DNA from 4 places in the Streptomyces sp. RPA4-2 genome. Region 2 is predicted to be linked to each of the others. Evidence: riboswitches for the same ligand, from Rfam matches in the RefSeq annotation. Region 2 holds a riboswitch; each other region holds the start of a gene.
What was found. Region 2 has a riboswitch for cyclic di-AMP ahead of HEP85_RS23320 (LysM peptidoglycan-binding domain-containing protein). Riboswitches for the same ligand answer to the same signal wherever they lie in the genome.
Positions count from the first base shown of each region.

Region 1: linked by a shared signal. The riboswitch ahead of HEP85_RS16970 (transglycosylase family protein) and the one ahead of HEP85_RS23320 (LysM peptidoglycan-binding domain-containing protein) in region 2 are both predicted to bind cyclic di-AMP.
Region 3: linked by a shared signal. The riboswitch ahead of HEP85_RS33210 (M23 family metallopeptidase) and the one ahead of HEP85_RS23320 (LysM peptidoglycan-binding domain-containing protein) in region 2 are both predicted to bind cyclic di-AMP.
Region 4: linked by a shared signal. The riboswitch ahead of HEP85_RS19375 (M23 family metallopeptidase) and the one ahead of HEP85_RS23320 (LysM peptidoglycan-binding domain-containing protein) in region 2 are both predicted to bind cyclic di-AMP.

Region 1 is NZ_CP050975.2:3,913,463-3,919,074, reverse strand. Features, by position in the region: gene HEP85_RS16985 (globin domain-containing protein) at 1-34, opposite strand, end outside; gene HEP85_RS16980 (cytochrome P450) at 191-1,465, shown strand; gene HEP85_RS16975 (transglycosylase family protein) at 1,692-2,687, shown strand; cyclic di-AMP (ydaO/yuaA leader) riboswitch at 2,871-3,034, shown strand; gene HEP85_RS16970 (transglycosylase family protein) at 3,039-3,728, shown strand; gene eno (phosphopyruvate hydratase) at 4,059-5,345, shown strand; gene HEP85_RS16960 (septum formation initiator family protein) at 5,446-5,612, shown strand, end outside.
Region 2 is NZ_CP050975.2:5,333,758-5,339,369, forward strand. Features, by position in the region: gene HEP85_RS23310 (FAD-dependent oxidoreductase) at 1-668, shown strand, start outside; gene HEP85_RS23315 (HAD family hydrolase) at 955-1,782, shown strand; gene HEP85_RS23320 (LysM peptidoglycan-binding domain-containing protein) at 1,944-2,711, opposite strand; cyclic di-AMP (ydaO/yuaA leader) riboswitch at 2,715-2,875, opposite strand; gene HEP85_RS23325 (polyprenyl synthetase family protein) at 5,062-5,612, shown strand, end outside.
Region 3 is NZ_CP050975.2:7,592,757-7,598,368, forward strand. Features, by position in the region: gene HEP85_RS33190 (aspartate aminotransferase family protein) at 1-601, shown strand, start outside; gene HEP85_RS33195 (helix-turn-helix domain-containing protein) at 783-1,436, shown strand; gene HEP85_RS33200 (DUF6126 family protein) at 1,478-1,594, shown strand; gene HEP85_RS33205 (tyrosine-protein phosphatase) at 1,641-2,438, opposite strand; cyclic di-AMP (ydaO/yuaA leader) riboswitch at 3,005-3,163, shown strand; gene HEP85_RS33210 (M23 family metallopeptidase) at 3,167-4,012, shown strand; gene HEP85_RS33215 (SGNH/GDSL hydrolase family protein) at 4,289-5,074, shown strand; gene HEP85_RS33220 (TetR/AcrR family transcriptional regulator) at 5,155-5,612, opposite strand, start outside.
Region 4 is NZ_CP050975.2:4,452,694-4,458,305, reverse strand. Features, by position in the region: tRNA gene HEP85_RS19385 (tRNA-Met) at 55-128, shown strand; gene HEP85_RS19380 (PP2C family protein-serine/threonine phosphatase) at 423-1,580, shown strand; cyclic di-AMP (ydaO/yuaA leader) riboswitch at 1,795-1,952, shown strand; gene HEP85_RS19375 (M23 family metallopeptidase) at 1,964-3,001, shown strand; gene HEP85_RS19370 (aldo/keto reductase) at 3,069-4,013, shown strand; gene HEP85_RS19365 (PrsW family intramembrane metalloprotease) at 4,023-5,456, opposite strand; gene trmB (tRNA (guanosine(46)-N7)-methyltransferase TrmB) at 5,521-5,612, opposite strand, start outside.

The sequences.
Region 1 (5,612 bases), 1.4 Mb from region 2:
CCGCGAAGCTGGATCTGAGTATTTCGGGGTCCACGGCGTGAATGTAGAGAGTCGTCGAGCCGCGGAGTCAAACGGCAGGTGATTTACGGACAGTCCGGGGTGAAGTCCGCGCGGCGGCCGCGCCGAGGCCGGGGCCGGGCCCGCGCGCCCTGCGGACACCGGTGATCCGCCCGCCGGATACCGTCGGGGAGTGACCGACCAGCCCCCGCCGCTCAGCCCCGCCCCCGAACTCTTCACCTGGGAGTTCGCCACCGATCCCTACCCGGCGTACGCCTGGCTGCGGGAGCACGCGCCCGTGCACCGGACGCGACTGCCCAGCGGGGTGGAGGCCTGGCTGGTCACCCGGTACGCGGACGCGAAGCAGGCGCTCGCGGACGGACGGCTCAGCAAGAACCCGGCCCACCACGACGAACCCGCGCACGCGAAGGGCAAGACGGGCATCCCGGGCGAGCGCAAGGCCGAGCTGATGACCCATCTGCTCAACATCGACCCGCCCGACCACACCCGGCTGCGACGGCTCGTCAGCAAGGCGTTCACCCCGCGGCGGGTCGCCGAGTTCGCGCCGCGTGTGCGGGAGCTCACCGACCACCTCATCGACCAGTTCCAGGAGAGGGGCTCCGCCGACCTGATCCACGAGTTCGCGTTCCCGCTCCCCATCTACGCCATCTGCGACCTGCTCGGCGTGCCCCGCGAGGACCAGGACGACTTCCGGGACTGGGCGGGGATGATGATCCGGCACGGCGGCGGGCCGAGGGGCGGGGTCGGGCGGTCCGTCAAGAAGATGCGCGGGTATCTGGGCGAGCTCATCCACAAGAAGCGTGAGGCCCTTCCCGACGTGGCCGCGCCCGGCGAGGACCTCATCTCGGGTCTCATCCGCGCCTCCGACCACGGCGAGCACCTCACCGAGAACGAGGCCGCCGCCATGGCCTTCATCCTGCTCTTTGCCGGGTTCGAGACGACGGTGAACCTGATCGGCAACGGCATGTACGCGCTCCTCACCCACCCCGGGCAGCGGGAGCGGCTGCAGACCTCCCTCGCCGCCGGGGAGAGGGCGCTGCTGGAGACGGGCGTCGAGGAACTCCTGCGCTACGACGGCCCGGTGGAACTGGCCACGTGGCGGTTCGCGACCGAGTCGGTCCACATCGGCGGACAGGACATCGCGCCCGGCGACCCCGTGCTCGTCGTCCTCGCGGCCGCGGACCGTGACCCCGCCCGGTTCGCACAGCCCGACACGCTCGATCTCTCCCGCCGTGACAACCAGCACCTCGGCTACGGCCATGGCATCCACTACTGCCTCGGCGCGCCACTCGCCCGGCTGGAGGGACAGACCGCGCTGGCCACCCTCCTCACCCGGCTGCCGGACCTCCAACTAGCGGGCGATTCGGCTGATTTGCGATGGCGTGGCGGACTCATTATGCGCGGATTGCGGACGCTTCCGGTGGAGTTCACCCCCGGTCGGCAGTGATGCGGCAGTCGTACGGTGTCGGCGGTGCGGCCGTCGCGGGGTGCCGGAGCGGTGGCCGCAGAGTATGAAGGTCCGGCCGCGAAAAGGTGATGGTCCCTCAACTCTGTGATCTTCACGTGATCTGCGCTGCATCTACTTGTGACAAGTGATCGGGTGCGGCTACGTTCACCCAACAACGCGGCTCATCAGCCGCGTAGTCACCTGCTGTCACGTGAAAGGCTCTCGCATGCTCTCCGGGAACGGCCGCCATCGTCGCCCCCGTCAGGCTCCGGCCCTCATCGTCGCGGCAGGGGTGACCGGATCGGCGATCGCCATCCCGCTGCTCGGTGCCGCCAGCGCGAACGCGGCCGACGGCACCACATGGGACCGGGTCGCCGAATGCGAGAGCGGCGGTCAGTGGAGCGCCGACGACGGCAACGGGTACTACGGCGGACTGCAGTTGACCCAGGAGAACTGGCACAGGTACGGCGGCCGCATGTACGCGCCGAGCGCCGACGAGGCCAGCCGGTCCCAGCAGATAGCCGTCGCCGAGAAGGTCCTGGCCGACCAGGGCCTCGCCGCCTGGCCGACCTGCGGCCCGCTCTCCGGGCTCAGTGAGAACTCCGGCGAGGTCTCGGTCGACACGGGCGTGGCCGGAGATTCGTCCAGTTCATCTGGTTCATCCGATTCATCCACTTCGTCCGGCGGGTCCGGCTCCCTGTCGGACTCACTGGGGATCGGCGTCTCCCCGTCCGACTCCCGGTCCGATTCGTCCTCGGGCGAGACCGGGAACAGAGCGAAGTCGGACACCTCCTCGGACGAGGAGTCCGGCAGCGCCCGGGAGACGGACAGCGAGGGCGCGCGGACGGCGAAGGGTGGCGAATCGGGCAACTCGGGCCAGGACGGCGACGCTTCGGCGGCGCCCGAGGGTGCGACCACCGGCGCCGGGCGCCACCGCGGCGGCACCGCCGCCGAGAACTCCACCGACGACGCGGTGGACGGCCGCGGCGACGACTCCTCCGGCCGGCACGCCTCGCGCGACTCCGGCGCCTCCCGCGTCGTCGTCGACGGCTCGTACGTCGTCCGCACCGGAGACAGCCTCTCGGCGATCGCCGACGCCCTTGACCTCGAAGGCGGATGGGCCGGGCTCTACGCCGGGAACGAGAAGACGGTCGGCGTCGACCCGGACCTCATTCTCCCCGGTCAGAGCCTTGCAGTTGATGCCGAATCGGGCGAAAAGTAGCGGGAGTTCACGTCACGGTTCGCTGTGTAATGTCCGGTTTGGCGCAAGTGAGAGATGGATCTCAAAGGCCCTGATCGTCTTTGAAATTCGGTCGATCGACTGCTTACGGTCATCACCGCTCGCCACAGCGGGCCCCGACGGTCGCAACGCCGAATCCTGCCAGCGGCCGTACGGGAACAGTCGACGCGTCAAGCGCCGTAGGCAGGAGCGGGGGACCCAAGGTAAGCGCCGCGCCCGGTAGTTGACCGGGAGCGGCTTGGGGTGAAGACGTGCGCCGACGGCGCACGGCCGGGCACTCACCCGCCCGAACCCGACAGCTCACCTCGCAGGCGTCGGTGAGGGGATCACTCGATGCTGTTTTCCAGCAAGGGCAAGCACCGCCGTCCGTCCAAGGCCACTCGTGTCGCCACGCTCGCCGGTGTCACCGGCGTCGCCATCGCCGCTCCGCTGATGGCGACCGGCAGCGCCTCCGCCGCCACCGCCTCCGAGTGGGACTCCGTCGCCCAGTGCGAGTCCGGCGGCAACTGGTCGATCAACACCGGCAACGGCTACTACGGCGGCCTGCAGTTCTCGGCCTCCACCTGGGCCGCGTACGGCGGCACCGCCTACGCCTCCACCGCCGACAAGGCCTCCAAGTCCCAGCAGATCACCATCGGCGAGAAGGTCCTCGCCGCGCAGGGCAAGGGTGCCTGGCCGACCTGCGGCACGGGCCTGTCCGGCGCCGCCTACACCGGTGGTACGGCCACCCCCGCGAAGCCGTCCACCTCCAGCGGCACGCAGAGCACCGCCACCCGGTCCACGGACACCGCCGCCTCCCGTTCGTCCGAGCGCCCGGCGGCCAAGAAGACCGTCTCCACCCCGACCGGCAAGAAGGTCAAGAAGGGCGACGGCGAGTACAAGGTCGTCAAGGGTGACAGCCTCAGCTCGATCGCCGAGAAGAAGAAGGTCAAGGGCGGCTGGCAGCACCTGTTCAAGCTGAACAAGGACATCATCGACGACGCGGACTTCATCTACCCGGGTCAGCAGCTCCACCTCAGCTGAGACGACGGTCCTCTCGGATGACGGGCCGTTCGGCCGACGGTCCTCTCGGATGACGGGCCTCTCGTAGGAAGGGTCTCCACGCGGAGGCCCGATGAGGGTCCACCCCCGTCCCCACGGGCTCCCCGCTCCGGTGCGTCTTCCCCCGTACGCACCGGAGCGGGGCTTTTTGTTTCGAAGGGGAACAATATGTACCCTCAGTTCTGCTCAAGGCGTGGGCGAACGGCTGGCCGATCGTCCCGAGCCGGTTAGGCTCATCCCGCGGAGCCGAACGCGGCACCGTGCAGTGCGGGCCCCGCGGGCCCGCGTACCCGCGTCACATCCCAGAAGGAGATGCTCGTGCCGTCCATCGACGTCGTCGTAGCCCGGGAAATCCTGGACTCCCGAGGCAACCCCACGGTCGAGGTCGAGGTCGGCCTCGACGACGGCAGCACGGGTCGTGCCGCCGTCCCGTCCGGCGCCTCCACGGGTGCCTTCGAGGCCATCGAGCTCCGTGACGGTGACCCCAACCGCTACCACGGCAAGGGTGTCGAGAAGGCCGTCCTCGCCGTCATCGAGCAGATCGGCCCGGAGCTCGTCGGCTACGACGCCACCGAGCAGCGCCTGATCGACCAGGCCATGTTCGACCTGGACGCCACCGACAACAAGGGCTCGCTGGGCGCCAACGCCATCCTCGGCGTCTCGCTGGCCGTCGCGCACGCCGCCTCCGAGGCGTCCGACCTCCCGCTCTTCCGCTACCTGGGCGGCCCGAACGCGCACCTGCTGCCCGTTCCGATGATGAACATCCTGAACGGCGGCTCGCACGCCGACTCGAACGTGGACATCCAGGAGTTCATGATCGCCCCCATCGGCGCGGAGTCCTTCTCCGAGGCGCTGCGCTGGGGCGCCGAGGTCTACCACACCCTCAAGTCCGTCCTGAAGTCCAAGGGCCTGTCCACCGGCCTCGGCGACGAGGGCGGCTTCGCCCCGAACCTGGAGTCGAACCGCGCCGCGCTCGACCTCATCCTCGAGGCCATCAAGCAGGCCGGTTACGTCCCCGGTGAGCAGATCGCGCTCGCCCTCGACGTCGCCGCGTCCGAGTTCTACAAGGACGGCAAGTACGAGTTCGAGGGCAAGTCCCGCTCGGCCGCCGAGATGACGGAGTACTACGAGGAGCTCGTGGCGGCGTACCCGCTCGTCTCCATCGAGGACCCGCTGTACGAGGACGACTGGGCCGGCTGGAACGTCATCACCCAGAAGCTGGGCGACAAGGTCCAGATCGTCGGCGACGACCTCTTCGTCACCAACCCCGAGCGCCTCGCCCGCGGCATCGAGGAGGGCTCCGCGAACGCCCTGCTCGTCAAGGTGAACCAGATCGGCTCGCTGACCGAGACCCTGGACGCCGTCGAGATGGCCCAGCGCAACGGCTTCAAGTGCATGATGTCCCACCGCTCCGGCGAGACCGAGGACGTCACCATCGCCGACCTGGCCGTCGCGGTGAACTGCGGCCAGATCAAGACCGGCGCCCCGGCCCGCTCGGACCGTGTCGCCAAGTACAACCAGCTGCTGCGCATCGAGGAGATCCTCGACGACGCCGCGGTGTACGCGGGCCGCTCGGCCTTCCCGCGCTTCAAGGGCTGACCCCGGCAGGGTTAAGGCTTAGCCAGTCGCACGTACGTCCCCGTACCCGGTCCCGTACCGTGTGCGGGGACGTCCGCACGTGTGAAGGGGAGGCGGGGACATGGCCGTGAAGGACCGGGACCGGTTCTCCACCGCGACCCGGCTGCGGCTGCTCGGCGAGCAGACGGCGGCCCGGGTCTACCGCTCCCAGACCAAGCGTCAGGCCCGGCGCTCGCGGTTGACGGGCCGGGCCGCGCTGCTGGCGCTCGTCGTCTGCTCCCTGATCGT
Region 2 (5,612 bases):
CCGGCAGGGAACTGATCGTCGTCGGCGCGGGACAGTCCGCCCTGGAGACGGCCGCGCTGGCGGCGGAGGCGGGCGCGCAGGTGCGCGTGGTGTCCCGGGGCCGGGGCAGGGTCGCCTTCGGCGCACCGCCCTGGGGACAGCCGAAGCTGCGCCCGGAGTCGCCCTTCGGGCGCGCCTGGTCGCTGTGGGCGCTCAGCTACTACCCGCACCCCTACCGCTACCTGCCCGCCGAAGCCCGCCACTATCTCGTCCGCCGGGTGCTCGGCCCGCTCGGCGCGTGGTGGCTCCGGGACCGCTTCGAGGGCAAGGTCGAGGTCAGCGAGATCGCCCGGATCGAGCGTGCCTCGGTCTCCGGGAGCCGCCCGGTGCTCTCCGTGCGGACCCTGGGCGGTGCGCCCGAGGAGCTCGCGGCGGACCACGTCATCGCGGCGACGGGCTATCGCGTCGACATCGCCGCGATGGACTTCCTGGGACACGCGTTGCGGACGGAGCTGGCGGTGAGCCGAGGCACCCCGAAGCTCGGTGCCGGATACCGGTCCTCGGTGCCCGGGCTGTACTTCACGGGGTTGCCGGCGGCGGCCTCGTACGGGCCGGTGATGCGGTTCGTGTGCGGGACGGAGTTCGCTTCGCCGCGATTGGCCAGGCACTTGGCGGCGGCTCACGGTTGAGGCGGCGTACGGCGTCGGGTGTCCGGCGGGCGGGGCGGTGGCGGGGGCCACGGCCCCGACGCCACCGAGAGGTGACCGGCCGTGCGCGTTCCGTAACGTGCCTGTCCACGGCGGGTGTTGAAGCCGGTGTCGCGGCGCTCTCGGGCGCCCGGCACGGCGGATCGGAGTGTGTGTGACGTCGTCGGGCGCGCGTGGCCCGTGCGGTGAACGGCGTTGCTGACGGGATACCGGACGTCGTCCGGTTCACGCCGGGCCGATGAGTCGTCGGATCCGTATTCTTCGGATCATGGCCGCTCCGACTGCATATTCACTCATCGCCACTGACCTGGACGGAACGCTGCTGTGCGGCGACGACACGCTCTCCGACCGGACCCGGGCGGCGTTGGCGAGGGCGGTGGAGGCGGGCGCCCGCCATCTGGTCGTGACGGGGCGCCCGGCGCCGAGGGTGCGCCCGCTCCTCGGTGAACTCGGTGGTGCGGGACTGGCGGTGTGCGGGCAGGGGGCGCAGCTCTACGACGCGAGCGAGGACCGTCTGCTGTGGTCGGTGACCCTGGACAGGGAACTCGCGGAGACGGCGCTCGGAAAGATCGAGGCGGAGGTCGGGCTGCTGTACGCCGCGGTGGACCAGGACGGCGTGGACGGACTGACACTCATCGAGCCCGGCTACGTGATGCCGCACCCGACGCTTCCCGCGGCACGGGTCGGGCGCCGCGACGACCTCTGGACGGAGCCGATCAGCAAGGTGCTGCTGCGCCACCCGCTGCTGTCCGACGACGAGTTGGCCGCGGCGGCCAGGGCAGTGGTGGGTTCCCTGGCCACCGTCACCATGTCGGGGCCCGGCACGGTCGAACTCCAGCCATGCGGGGTGACCAAGGCGACGGGCCTTGCTCTCGCCGCCGCCCATCTCGGGCTGGCCTCCGAAGCCACCATCGCCTTCGGTGACATGCCCAACGACATCCCCATGTTCGACTGGGCCGCCCACGGGGTCGCCATGGCCAACGCCCACCCGGAACTCAAGGCGGTGGCCGACGAGGTGACGCTGTCGAACGAGGACGACGGGATCGCGGTGGTGCTGGAGCGGCTGTTCCCGCTCTCCGCGCCGTGGCCCTGGTAACCCGTGGCCCTGGTAAGCCGTGGTCCCAGTTACCCGTGGCCCTGGTTACCCGTGGCCCCGACTACCCGGGGCTACGGACCCCCGTTGCCCCGGTCGCCCGTCGTTCTGGCTTCCCGGGGTGCCGGAAGTCCGGTCCGGCACCCCGGTCTCGTGGCGTCCGGTCAGTAGGCGCCGTTGACGTTGTCGATCGAGCCGTACTTCGCCGCGGCGTAGTTGCAGGCGGCGGTGATGTTCGCGACCGGGTCGTACGAGTCCATGGACGTGCCGGGCACGTGGTAGGCCTTGAACGTCGGGTCGATGACCTGGAGCAGGCCCTTGGAGGGGATACCGGCGGCGGCGTTGGAGTCCCAGTTGTTGATGGCCTTGGGGTTTCCGGAGGACTCCCGCATGACGTTGCGGTGGATGCCGTTGTACGTGCCCGGGATTCCGTTCTTGGCCATGATGTCCAGCGACTGCTTGATCCAGCCGTCGAGGTCGTTCGTGTACGTCTTCGCGGCGGCGGTGGTCGCGGTCTTGACCGCCGTGGTCTTGGCCGCCGTGGTCGTGGACTTCGTGGACTTCGTGGTCTTGGCGACCGCCGCCGTGACCTTTGCCGACTTTGTGGCGTTCTGGACGGTTTTCGTGCCGACCGTCAGGGTGAGGCCCGGGCGGAGCGCCGACGGGTTGGGGCCGATGACCGCGCTGTTGGCCTCGTACAGCTTCTTCCAGCCGCCGCTGGAGGGGTACTCCCGCGCGATCTTGGCCAGGGTGTCGCCCGTGACCACCTTGTAGGTGACGAGCTGGACGTCGGAGGCGCCCGTGGCGGCCTGTGCGCAGGTGGCGCCCAGGAGCGGGAGGGCGAGTACCGCCGCGCCCGTGCCCGCAGCGAGAATGCCGCGAACGAGGGTGCTGCGAGTCTTCGGGTGGCAGTGTCTACCTGCTGCGGCCATGACGTGTTTCCTCTCCGGCGCCTGCGAGGTGAGCTGTCGGGTTCGGGCGGGAGCTGCCCGGCCGCACGGTGAGTGCGACTTCACCCCTAGCCGTTCCGAACTTCGGATCGGCGGCTTACCTGGGTCCCCCGCTCCTGCCGTGCGTGTGTGGTCGGGTGTGGTTCCGGTCGGCGGCAGGATTGGGCGGTCCGTCCGGAGTGACGTGAAGGTATGCGAGAGCACATGTCCGAAACAAGCCTTGATGTCGCGGTGTAGATCGTTTTCACCAGGACATAAGGGCGGATGAATTGCCCGATTAATCCGGAATGCTTCGCTCAACTTGGCTTATGCAAACGGGTAGTCGCTGGACGGGCTCGCGAGGTGGATGACCTTCGCGCGTGACCCAACTCACTCGATCCGGCAGGAATAAAGCGGCAATGGCGGCAAGTCGGGCATATAAGGCGCGAATAAAAGGCCGCTGAGCCCCTGGTCGGAGCCGTGCGCACCGTTCGTACGGACGGGTCTGTGCAGGGGTCGCCGTGGGGAGCCGGCCCTCGGCGGCCCTGAAGTGGAGTCCGTAGGGCCGGTGTTCGGGATGTGCGTGCCGCTTCGGGCCGGGATGAGGGCTGAACTTCGGGCCGTGTGGCCCCTGTTGGTTCTGTCCGGGGCATCCGCCCGCGTGATGCCGAAGCGCGTGACCCTCTCCTGCCCGTCCGCGAGAGCGGGCGGGTGTCCCTCGCCGGGGTCCGTCAGGGATTCACCGGTCCACGCTCTGTCCCGCGGGGCCGCCGAGGAGGCTGCCGGGGCTTCGGCCCGCGGCGAGTGGGATCCGCCGCCTCCGCGTCCGATGGAGGCCACCTCGTCGCCGCCCTCGCGGGTCCAGCTCGCTGGAGGGTGAAGTCCCTTGTGCCGCAGGTGACTTCGGAGCGGGACTCGCCCCGCGCGTCCCAGGCCGGTCCCGGACGACGCGGACGGATCGACCGGGAGGAGCGGGCGCGGGTGCTCAGAGGTCCGGCTTCCCGGACGGAGTACGCCCCCCGCGCGCCCTCCGTGTGGTCGAGGCCGTCCGGACGGGCACGGGTGCCGCAGTGGCGGGGACGGCTTCGTGTGATCGCGGGGTCGAACTCCCCTGCCTGCAACGTGCGTTCGAGGGAACTGGCCGACGGGTGCAGGTGAAGTCGGCCTCCGGGCCCGGCTCTGGCCAAAGCCAGGGCCGGTAGGAGGAGGAGAGGGGCAGAGGGAGGAAGGGGCGTGACGGCCGGGCGGGACGGCGCAGCCGATGGCGGTCAGGTCGAAACGTACGTTCTCCGTAGTGCTCGGCTTCGAGGGGGCCGCCCGATCACGGCGGTCGCGCACTGACAGGTGCGGGGCACCCCGAGTGACCAGGGTCGAGGCGCCGTCAAGGGCCGCGTCGCACACCGGGGCGATCACCCGGCCCCGACCCTCCCGGTGGTCCGGCGGCAGGTCCGCGTCGTCTCCGCCGGGGCGGAAGCGACCCGCGTCCACGCCGGTGTGCTGAGGGGAGCGCCCGAGCACCGGCGCACCCCGGAGCGCGTACGCGACGGGGGTGACCAAGGGGGAGGACCAGGGGGTGACGCCCACCCGGCGGCCGGGCAGGGAGGCGCAGGTCGTCGCTGGTGGGCGCGCGTCCATGACGTAGGGGCGCGGAAAGGGCTCCGGCAGCACCGGGCCCGGCGGGAGGCTCTGGATCAGGCGCGGTACCGAGTCGCGCGGCGGGTCGTGCCAACCCGCTGCGGGTCGCGCCAACCGCCCACCGCCGGGACGGCCGCACGGTTCGGAGCCGCCCCCGTGGACGCCGCCGTCGCCCCCGTACGCGTCCTGGGCCGGGCGCGACAGCCACGTATGGATGAACGGGTCCACCGTCTCCGGGCGGTTCACCCGGATGTCGCGCCACATCACCTGGCCGGCGTGCGCGGGGTCGGCGGTCGGGCGACGTGGGCGAGTCCCGCGGCCTGCGTACAGCCGGGTGCCGTCCGCCGGAGGGATCCAGACGTCCTCGTGAGTCGTCTCGTAGGGGAACGCCGTACGGGTGTACATGCTGTTCTCGGTGCTCACGGGTGATTCGGTTTATCTACTGCCATACCGGCCCATCAGGAACATACCGTTCGTGGTAGGCCGCCGCCCAGACGTGGGACTGCGTGGGGCCGCCTGCCTCTCGGGGGCATCGGACGCCGGGGGAGAGGGAAGTCGGGAGGAAGTCGACAGTGGGGACGGTGGGCGCTCGTGGTGATCGAAACGTGACCGGATACGCTGACTTGAGTGATGGCAGCGACACATCGACAAACCGTGTCATCGACCGAATGATCGACCGAGTTCGCCATGTGATCGTCAGCAGACAGGAGAACCTCTCGTGACCGTCGTCGGGCCGTTCGGGCTGAGCGTGCGGGACCAGGCTCTCGAAGCCGATGTCCAGGCCGGATTGGCGGCTGTCGAGGAGGGCTTGCTCGAAGTCACCAAGAGCGAGGTCCCCTTCATCACGGAAGCCGCGCAGCATCTCCTGCGGGCCGGCGGGAAGCGGTTCCGTCCGCTGCTCGTGATGCTCGCGGCGCAGTTCGGTGACCCCTACGCGCCGGGTGTCGTGCCCTCGGCCGTGGTCGTCGAACTGACCCATCTCGCCACGCTGTACCACGACGACGTGATGGACGAGGCCGACGCGCGACGCGGGGTGCCCAGCGCGAACACCCGCTGGGGCAACTCGGTCGCGGTCCTCACCGGCGATTTTCTCTTCGCGCGCGCGTCGCACACGCTGGCCGACCTCGGGCCCGAGGCCGTCCGCGTCCAGGCCGAGGCGTTCGAGCGGCTGGTCACCGGACAGATCCTGGAGACGGCGGGTCCGCGTGACGGGCGGGACCCGGTCGAGCACTACCTCGACGTGCTCAGCGGCAAGACCGGTTCGCTGGT
Region 3 (5,612 bases), 2.3 Mb from region 2:
GTGCGTGGCGAAGGCGCTCTCCGGCGGCTATGTGCCGGTCGGCGCCACCCTCGGCAAGGACTGGATCTTCAAGAAGGTCTACTCGTCGATGGACCGGGTCCTCGTCCACTCGGCGAGCTTCGGGTCCAACGCGCAGGCCATGGCGGCCGGGCTCGCCGTGCTCTCGGTGATGGAGAACGAGCAGGTCGTCGCGAACGCGCGGGCCACCGGGGAGCGGCTGAAGACCCGGCTCGCGGCGCTCGTCGACACGTACGAGCTGCTCAGTGACGTCCGCGGCCGGGGGCTGATGATCGGCATCGAGTTCGGGCGGCCCAAGTCGCTCAAGCTGCGCGGCCGCTGGACCATGCTGCAGGCCGCGCGCAAGGGCCTCTTCGCGCAGATGGTCGTCGTCCCGCTGCTGCAGCGGCACCGCATCCTCACCCAGGTCTCCGGGGACCACCTGGAGGTGATCAAACTGATCCCGCCGCTGATCATCGGCGAGCGGGACGTGGACCGGTTCATGGAGGCCTTCGTCGCCGTGATGGACGACGCGCACAGCGGCGGCGGGCTGATGTGGGACTTCGGGAAGACGCTGGTCAAGCAGGCGGTGGCGAACCGCTAGGTCAGGTCCGTCCGGTCCCGTGGGCGCCGCCTGCCCGACGGGACCGGACGGAGGCGCCGTAAGAGGCGGTGCGCGAGGGCGGGCGGGGCGGGAGGCCCCCTTGATCGGACCCGTCGATGATCTCTTTGCCTCTGAGGCAAGAAATTTGCCCGAGAGGCAATAGTGCGGCTCAATGGAGTGCATGAGCCCCATCGAGCCGGGGGCGGCGGACACGCCGCCCGAGACCGGGACAGCCGACCTGCTGCCCGTCGTCGCGCCGCACCTGCGTGAGCTGCGCCGACGTGCCTCACTGACCCTGGAGGCCGCGGCCCGCACCGCCGGGCTCTCGGCCGCCCACCTCTCCCGGCTGGAGACGGGGCAGCGCCAGCCCTCGCTGCCGATGCTGCTCGCTCTCGCCCGCATCTACGGTACGACGGTCTCGGAGCTGCTGGGCGAGAGGGCCGCCGAACGGGACGCCATCGTCCGGGCCGCCGACATGGAGCCGACCGCGGCGGGCGGCTGGACCTACTGGCAGGCCGGCTCCCCGGGCCGCGGGATGCAGGCACTGCGGGTGCACGTCCCCTACGGCTCCCAGGGCGACATCGTGCGCGTCCATCCCGGCGAGGAGTGGCTCCACGTCCTCCAGGGGCGGCTGCGGCTGCGCCTCGGGGACACCACGCAGGTGCTCGCGCCCGGGGACAGCGCGCACTTCGACTCGCTGACCCCGCACCGCATAGCCGCCGCCGACCAGGCGGGGGCCGATCTCCTCTTCGTACACACCCTGCTGCAGAGCCCCGCCGCCGCGCTGTGCCTCGGCCCGGCGACGGCGCACCCGACCCTGGGAGAGACGTCATGACGGAACCCGCGGAACCCACGGAGCCCGGCCCCCGGCGGTCCATGGAGGACAAGTTCCCCCGTGCGCTGTGGGTGCGGCTGATCATCTACGTCGCCGTCGGCCACCTCTTCGCGGCCTTCATCTACCTGCTGTTCACGCTGGGGGCGCAGAACCAGTAGGCCCGGCGGACGGCCGCGCGGCGCACAGCCGCGCGGCCCGTGGACGTCAGTCGAGGAGCCTGTCGCGCAGCCGGTCCCGCAGCTCGGGCGTGAGACGCAGGGCCTGCTCCAGATAGCCGTCGACGCCGCCCCAGGTCTCCTCGATGGTCTCGAAGGCCGCCGTCAGATATTCGGCCCGCGCGTCGAACAGCGGGCTGAGCAGCTCCATGACCTCGGGGGAGCGGGCCGTGTCCGAGGTGCCGTTGCGGTGCACCTTGTAGCGGCGGTGGCGCGTGTTCGACTCCAGGTAGTCGGCGACGATGGCGTCGTGCTCGACGCCCACGGCGAGCAGCGTCACCGCTATGGACAGCCCCGCGCGGTCCTTGCCCGCCGCGCAGTGCATGAGCGCGGGCACGCTGTCCTCGGCCAGGGCGTGCAGCACCCGGGAGTGCTCCGCCGTGCGTTCGGTGATGATCGTGCGGTACGAACCGATCATCCGGTCCGCCGCCCTGCCGTCGCCGAGGTGGGCACGGAGCTGGTCGAGCTCGCCGTCACGGACCATCTTCCAGAACTCGCTGCCGTCGGCCGGGTCGGTCAGCGGAAGATTCACGTTCCGTACGCCGGGCAGCTCGACGTCCGGTCCCTCCAGTTTCTGGTCCGAGGCGTTGCGGAAGTCGAAGATCGTGTGCAGTCCGAGGGAGGAGAGGAACGCGGCGTCCTCCTTCGTGGCGTGCGCGAGGTGGCCACTGCGGAACAGCCGCCCGGACCGTACCCGCCGGCCGTCCACGGTGGGCAGGCCGCCCACGTCTCGGAAGTTGCGCACTCCGGCCAGCTCCGGCTCGGTCGACGGGACCTGCTGCGTCACGGGGGCTCCTCCCATAGGGCCGTCGGCACCGCTCCTCGTTGCTCGCCGACGGGAATCGCCTCCCGACGATACGACATGGGTACCTTGGGCGATGAGTCGTCCACGGGCGCTGCCTCCGAGGTGGGCGGCCTTGATGACGTCCGTGCCGGAGCACCTCACGACCCTCGTCCTCGCGCGGCCGCGGAACGACGGAGGGGTCGGCGCGGCGGGCCGCGGGACCGTGTGGGGATCTCGATGCACCGGTCATCCGATTCAGTGGCATATGACCGTTTTGGTGGAAATGATGCATTGAGTGCAACTCGTCCTGGAATGTGGCCTTATGGGGTGACGTGCGTGAGCAGCGTCATATGCGTGACGATGCGTTGCGACCTTCTCCCCCCGGGATGCCCGCGCGGCCCGGCGGATCGCCGGGTCGAAGGGGTCCCCGCGCACGGAGGGTGACGGTCAATCAGGACATCGATCAAGAAAGGGGTGCGTATGGGGATCGCGGACAGTTGTCGACGCCCTCCCCCCTCGCTTACGTTCGCCCTCAATCCGGACGGACGCCCAATCCTGCCGCCGCCCGGAATCCACACTCACCCGTACACGGCAGGAGCGGGGGACCCACAGGTATCGCGCCTGTTCCGGTCTTCGGAACGGCTAGGGGTACAGCCGCGCTGCCGCGCGGCCGGACATCTCCAGTCCGCACCCGACAGCTCACCTCGCAGGCGCCGGAGAGGAAATGCGCCATGCCCGCGAAGGGTAAGCACCGTCGTCCCAAATTCCTGCGTCTGCCCCGCTCGATCGCCGTGGTCGGCACCGGTGGTGCCGCGCTCGCACTGCCGCTGATGGGCGCCGTCTGCGCCCATGCGGCGGCCCCGGTGACCGCCGTCCCGTCCGCCGTGCAGAAGATCACGACGGTCTCCGCGCCTGCCGGAACCGCCGCGGAGAAGTCCACGGCGAAGACCTATGTCGTGAAGGCCGGTGACACGCTCGCGAAGATCGCCGACCGGCAGCACGTCAGCGGCGGCTGGAAGAAGCTCTACGCCGACAACCGCGCGGTCGTCGGCGGCGATCCGGCGCACATCAGTCCTGGTCTGAAGCTCACGATCGAGGGGCAGAGCGCCACGGCCGGCGCCGCGCGGCCCGCCGTCGAAGCGGCCACCGCGGCCAAGACCGCCGACGCGGGGTACACCCTGCCCGTCGAGGGAGCCACCATCGGCACCGGCTACAAGGTGCCCGGCAGCATGTGGTCCAGCGGCTACCACACCGGTGTGGACTTCGTGGTCCCGACCGGCACCACGATCCGGTCCGTCGCCGCGGGCACCGTCGTCTCGGCCGGCTGGGGCGGCGCGTACGGCAACCAGGTCGTCGTCCAGCACGCCGACGGCCGGTACTCGCAGTACGCCCACATGTCCGCCCTCTCCGTCTCGGCGGGGCAGACCGTGACCGCGGGGCAGAAGCTCGGCCTCTCCGGCGCGACCGGCAACGTCACCGGTCCGCACCTGCACTTCGAGATCCGCACGACCCCCGTCTACGGCTCGGACGTGGACCCGGTCGCGTACCTGCGCTCCCACGGTGTCGTCGTCGCCTGACGCCCCCACACGTCCCGAGGGCCGGACCCCACGCTCCACGGGGTCCGGCCCTCGGCGTCCCGTCACTGCCGCGGCCGGCGCCCTTTCCGGATCACGGGCTTCCAGGCGTGGTGGCTGTTCAACCACGCCTGAGAGAGCGCTATTCCGGATTTCGGCCATTCTTTATGAGTGGCTTATCTCACCACCCGTCAACCCATTCCTACGGTCGCGTAGCTCACATCCCAAGGTGAATCATGGCTCGATGTGGCAGACGATTCGAAGAGTGACAACAGAGCGGTGATCGGGTCGTACGTGGCGGTGGGGGACAGCTTCACCGAAGGCGTCGGCGACCCCGGCCCCGAAGGAGCCTTCGTCGGTTGGGCGGACCGTTTCGCGGTACTGCTCGCGGACCGGCAGCCGGAAGGCGACTTCACCTACACCAACCTCGCCGTGCGCGGGAAGCTGCTCGACCAGGTCATCGACGACCAGCTCCGGCGGGCCAAGGAACTCGCCCCGGACCTGGTCTCCTTCTGCGCGGGCGGCAACGACATCATCCGGCCCGGCACCGACCCCGACGAGGTCGCGGAGCGCTTCGAGCGCGCGGTCGCCGACCTCACCTCCGCCGTCGGCTCCGTCATGGTGACGACCGGCTTCGACACCCGCGGCGTCCCGGTGCTGAAGCACCTGCGCGGCAAGATCGCCACGTACAACGGGCATGTACGGGCCATCGCGGACCGCTACGGCTGTCCCGTCCTCGACCTGTGGTCCCTCAAGACGATCCAGGACCGGCGCGCCTGGGACGGCGACCGCCTGCACCTGTCTCCGGAGGGCCACACCAGGGTCGCGCTGCGAGCCGGCCAGGTCCTCGGCCTCGACGTGCCCGCCGACCCGGACCAGCCCTGGCCTCCCCTGCCGCCCCGCGGCACGCTGGAGGTGCGGCGCGACGACATCCACTGGGCACGCGAGTACCTCGTGCCGTGGATCGGACGAAGGCTGCGTGGGGAGTCCTCGGGCGACCACGTGGCGGCCAAGGGCAGCCTCTCGCCGGACGACATCAAGTTGCGCATCGGGTCCGTCGCCTGAGCGGGGTGACACATCGGGCGGCCGACGGGCGGGACCGCGGGGGCGGCTGCCCCGGGCGGCGGTGCGCCGGGGCGGGCGCCTCAGCGCAACGCCGCCGTGAGGGCCGCCCGGTCGAGACCCAACTCCCGTGCGAGCGCGTCGTCCACCCACTCCTGGGCCCGCGCCCGCGACACCGCGCCCGCATAGGCGGTCATCTGCACCGCCAGCCCGTCGAGCAGCGCCGTCAGCCGCAGTGCGGCCCCCGCGGGATCCGGGCACCGGAACTCGCCGCCGGCCACTCCCTCCGCGATGACCTCGGTGATCGCGGCCTTCCACTGCGTGTCGAGATCACGGGTGACCTCGCGCAGCGCGGGCTCGCGCAGGGCCGCGCCCCAGCCCTCGATCCACAGCCGCCAGCCCTTGGCCTGGCCGGTCGGCGCGTACCAGCGGACGGCCGCGCGCAGCCGTCGCAGCGCGGACGTACGACGCCCGAGCAGCTTGCGCAGATGGGCGAGGTCGTCCTCGGCGGCATGGGTGAACGCGGCCGCGACCAGCTTCT
Region 4 (5,612 bases), 880 kb from region 2:
TGCGTGAACGGGTGTGCTCGGGGGGTCGAACATGGCGTACACTGGTTTCAACGACGCGGGGTGGAGCAGCTCGGTAGCTCGCTGGGCTCATAACCCAGAGGTCGCAGGTTCAAATCCTGTCCCCGCTACTCAAGGCCAAGGCCGGAACTCGGATTCACGAGTTCCGGCCTTTGGCGTTTCCGGGTTTTGGTGTTCTAGGGCGCCTTGGTGTTGTCGGTGCTTGGTGTTTCCGGTCCCTGGTGTTTCCGGTCCCTGATTTCTTCGACACGCCCGTACGGAAGCAAGGGCCGTCCCCCGGTCGGTCCACACCGCTGGCCCCCTCCCCCCGGTCCGGGAAACCTGGACGGGTGGGGCAGCGAGGAGGTGCGCGGCGGGCCGGACGGTCCTACGGCCGGTCGGGCGGACGGCGGTCCGGCGGCCCCGTGCCCGATCCGGGGCTGGGGGACGAACCGTCGCCGGACCCGGACCCTCGCCGGATTTCGCACGCCTGGACCCTGGTGCGGGCGCTGCCGTTCCTGCTCGTCGTCGTCGCGGTGGTCTACGACTGTCTGACCCCGCCCGGATTCACCGCGGCACCGCTCTTCACCGCCGCCCCGCTCGTCGCCGCGCCGATCTTCGCGCTGCGCGGCACCCTCCTCACGGGGGCCATGACGCTGGCCGCGCTGCTCGCATGCCGCCTCAGGCTCGGCCTCCACATGGGGATCGGCGCGATCACCGAGGTCGCCACGGTGGCGACCGTCGTCGTCCTCGCCGTCCTCATCAACATCCTCGTCCGCCGCTCGGACGAACGGCTCGCCTCGGCCCGCCAGATCGCCGAGGCGGCTCAGCGCGCCGTGCTGCCGCAACCCGAGGGCCGGATCGGCGGCCTGGCGGTCGCGGCACGCTACGAGGCCGCGCAGGAGGGCGCGTTCATCGGCGGCGACCTGTACGCCGTGCAGGACACCCCGCACGGCGTACGGCTGGTGGTGGGCGACGTCCGCGGGAAGGGCATGGGCGCGGTGGCCGCCGTCGCGGTGGTCATCGGGGCGTTCCGGGAGGCGGCCGAGCAGGAGACGGCGCTGGAGGCGGTCGCGCAGCGGCTGGAACGCGCGCTGGCCCGCGAGGGCACCAGGCGCGAGGACCTGGACGCCTTCGAGGGTTTCACCACGGCCGTCCTCGCGGAGATCCCGCACGGGGGCGACGTGGTCAGGATCGTCAACCGCGGCCATCCGTCACCGCTGCTCCTGCACGCGGACGGCACGCTGTTCACGCTCGCCGCCACGAACCCCGCGCTGCCGCTCGGCATGGGCGAGCTGGGCTCCTGGCCCGACCGCGCGGTTACGGCGGACTTCCCGCCCGGCTCCACGCTCCTGTTCCACACGGACGGTCTGTCCGAGGCGCGTGACGGCCGCGGGAACTTCTACGATCCGGCCGAGCGGCTCGCGGGACGGACCTTCAGCGACCCGGACGCCCTGCTGGCCGAGCTCGCGGCGGGGGTCGGCCGGCACACCGGCGGCGCGCTCGCGGACGACATGGCACTGCTCGCCGTGCGGCGTCCCCCGCGGGCGACGGAGTTCCTTGATCGTTGTCACGAGGGGTAGCGGATGGTACTCCTCCGCGTAACAACTGACACACGGTCAAAAACAGGTGCGTGCGGGAGGGCGGGTCAACTCGCCCGTTTTCCCCCGCTCATGCCCCGTAAGTCCTGGCCAAGAGTGGTTAATGATCCGTACGAACGGCTTGGAATCCGGTACCCGAGTCTATTAACGTTCGATAACGCAGCGCGGTCGTCCCAGCCGTCACAAGAGACGGCTCCGTGCGCACGCGCCGAATCCCGCGAGGGAACCGGGGAACCACCAACTTGGGGTGAATCGAGCGTCTTTCACGGTGGAGACACCGTGGGTTGACGCGCGTAGGAGACCTTCCTGCTCCGAACCCGTCAGCTAACCCGGTAGGCGAGAAGGAAGGAAAGGAGCGCGCCCACGTGGCGTCCAACCGGCCTGCCCAGCCCACTTCGTTCGCGCCGAACGACACCCAGACTTTCGGTTACTCCCGCGGCGACGACGAGGGCCCCTGGGAGGAGTGGAACCCCACCGCGGATTCCGTCGCTCCCGTCCGCGGCCGGCACCGCGTCTCCAAGCAGCGCGGAGGCGGGCTCGCCCGCAGTTCCACCGTCCTCGGCGTCGGTGTCCTGGCCGCCGTTGGCGCGGGTGGCATCGCCACCGCCGCGCCCGGCAAGCCGCCCGTGTCGATCTCGCTGCCCGACCTCTCCTCGGTCACCCAGTCGGCCAAGGCCCTGATGTCCGACGGCGGTTCCAGCACGCCGAAGGGTTCCTCCACCCCGCTCACCGGCGCCGGTCTCACCAGCGCCGACGCCGCGCAGGGCAACGCGGACGCCGGCGAGGCGCTGCGGGCCCGCATCATGGAGCAGGCCGAGTCCCAGCAGGACCAGGTCGACAGCGCGGTCCAGGCCGCCGCCGAGACCGCCGCCGCGAAGAAGGCGGTCGCGCTGGCCGCCGAACAGCAGGACGAGGCCAAGGCCAAGGAAGCCGCCGCGAAGAAGAAGGCGGACGCGGAGGCCAAGCAGAAGGCCGAGGCCGCGCGCCTCGCGAAGCTCGCCAAGAGCTACTCGCTGCCGACCTCCTCGTACACCCTGACCTCCCGCTTCGGTGACGCCGGCTCCATGTGGTCCTCCGGCTACCACACCGGCCTCGACTTCGCCGCCCCCACGGGCACGCTGATCAAGGCGGTCCACAGCGGCACCATCACGGAGGCGGGCTGGGCCGGCTCGTACGGCTACCGCACGATCCTCACCCTCGACGACGGCACGGAACTGTGGTTCTGCCACCAGTCGTCCATCAGCGTCAGCGTGGGGCAGAAGGTGGGCACGGGCGACGTCATCGGACGGGTGGGCGCGACCGGCAACGTGACCGGGCCGCACCTCCACCTGGAGGTCCACCCCGGCGGCGGCGACGCGATCGACCCGATGGCGTGGCTGCAGAGCAAGGGCATCAACCCCTGATCCAGCGCCCGCCACGAGCACGGCGGGTGCGGAATGCGGTCGTCCGGTACGACTGTTGAAATGGGGTATGACTCCTCTCCGCAAGCTCGGTTCCTCCGATATCGAGGTCTTCCCGCTCGCCCTCGGCGGCAACGTCTTCGGCTGGACCGCCGACGAGGCGCAGTCCTTCGCCGTCCTCGACGCGTACGCGGCCGCGGGCGGCAACTTCGTCGACACCGCCGACAGCTACTCGGCGTGGGTCCCCGGCAACAGGGGCGGCGAGTCCGAGACGATCATCGGCAAGTGGTTCGCCGCGCGCGGCAACCGCTCCGATGTCGTCCTCGCCACCAAGGCCGGCGCCCATCCCCAGTACAAGGGGCTCGCCCCGGACACCATCAGGGCGGCGGCCGACGCGTCACTGCGCCGGCTCGGCACGGACTACATCGACCTCTACTACACCCACTTCGACGACACCTCGGTCCCGGTCGAGGAGATCATCGGCACGCTCGACGAGCTGGTACGGGCCGGCAAGGTCCGGGCGATCGGCGCCTCCAACCTCTCCGCCGAACGGCTCGCGGAGTCCCTGGAGTTCTCCGACCGCGAGGGCCTCGCGCGCTACACCGTCCTCCAGCCCCACTACAACCTCGTCTCGCGCGACACCTACGAGGGCCCGCTCCAGGAGGTCGCCTCCCGGACCGGACTGGCCGCCGTCCCGTACTTCGCCCTCGCCTCCGGCTTCCTCACCGGCAAGTACCGTCCGGGCACGACCGTCGACTCGGCGCGGGCCGAGGGCGCGCGCAAGCACCTCGAGACGGAGCGCGGCCCGCGTGTCCTCGACGCCCTCGACGAGGTCGCCCACGCCCATGACGTCTCGGTCGCCACCGTCGCCCTCGCCTGGCTCGCCGCCCGGCCCACGGTCGCGGCCCCGATCGCCTCCGCACGAACCGTCGAACAGCTTCCGGAGCTGCTCGCGGTCGCGGACCTCACGCTGAAGGACGACGAAGTGGCACGTCTGACGGAGGCGTCGGCCTGAGCCCTGCGCTCAGGGCCGGTAGGGGCCGTACACCGGGCGGGCGGCTGTCGGGTCCGGGTACGGCCGTCCGTCCCGGGGTGACGGCTGCACCGGCACATAGCCGTAGCCGTAGCCGTAGCCGTAGCCGGGGCCGTACCCGGGGCCGTACGCGGGCCGCGGCGGCGGTACCGGGACGGCGGGGGCCGTCACCCGTGCCGCGTACGCGAGGGAGGGGCGGGCGACCTCCCTGCGGTGCCACAGCTCGTGGAGCAGCTCCCGCTCCCGTACGACGAAATCGGCGCCCGCACGGCCGCTGCGCCCCCGGTGCCGCAGGAACGCGAGCGAGGTCGCGCAGGCCTCGTACCGCGCGACCGACCGTGCCGCCGCCCTGCCGAAGTGATGGGCCGCGTACCGACGGGCCAGCCGGCGTGCCCGCATCGAACCGAGTACGTACGGCTCGGGCGGGGTCAGCCACCCGGCGACGGCGTACGCCGGGAGTTCGGCGCGGACGGTCCTCAGCTCGCGCTGCCGCGTCCAGATGACGAGGAAGGTGAGCAGCCCGAACGCCGGCACCATGAACGCGCCGTACACCGCGAAGAACCCGTACTCCCCGAAGCTCGACGAGCCGTTCCACATCGCGTGCATGCCCATCGCGAGCAGCAGTCCGGCCGGCGGCAGCAGGAAGCGGCGCAGGCGTCGGCGCTCGGCGGACAGCGCCGCGATCCCGAAGCCGATGCCGGTGAACACGGTGAACAGCGGGTGCGCGAAGGGCGCCATCACGACCCGGACGAAGAAGGTCGCGGCGGTCACGGAGGCCAGGCCGTGCTCGCCGCTGAGCTGGTCGGTGCCGAAGGCGGTGCCGAGGTAGAGGATGTTCTCGGTGAAGGCGAAGCCGGTCGCGGTGACCCCGGCGATGACCACGCCGTCGACGATCCCGGTGAAGTCCCGTCTGCGGAAGAGGAAGACCAGCAGCACGGCGGTGGCCTTCGCGGACTCCTCGACGATCGGGGCTATGACCGTCGCGCCGAGGGTGTCGGCGCTCGCCGGGTCGGCGGTGGCGGTCGCTATCCACCGGGTCGCGAAGCTGTTGGCGACGATCGCTATCAGCGCCGCCGCGCACGCGCCCCAGGCGAAGGCGAAGAGCAGGTTCCGCCAGGGGCCCGGCTCGACCCGGTCCAGCCAGCGGAACGCGGCGAGAAGGAGCGGGACGGGCAGCACGGCGAGGCCGAGGCCCACCAGGAAGCCCTCGGTACCGGTCTGCCGGCGCACCAGGGCCAGGATGACGAGACCGGCGAGCGCGAGCAGGATGGTCAGCGCGCCGTAGCGCACCCTCCCCCAAGCTCTCGGCCCTCGAGCAGGGAGGCGCCCCCATCGCTGCCACCAGTGCGGGTGCCGGGGCGGACCCGCGGGCGGCGCGCCGCCGGGAGCGCCGGGGTGCGTGGGGTACGCGGGAAAGGTGGCCACGGCATTGACCCTAACGAGGCAGGGGCGGTGCCCGCGACGGTGCCGGAGGCGGTCCGCAGGGGTGTCAGTCGCCCGAAGTGTGCTGCTCGCGGTGCTGTACGCGCCGGAAGAGCAGGTCGTTCACCACATGACCCTTCTCCAGCCCCTGGCCCTCGA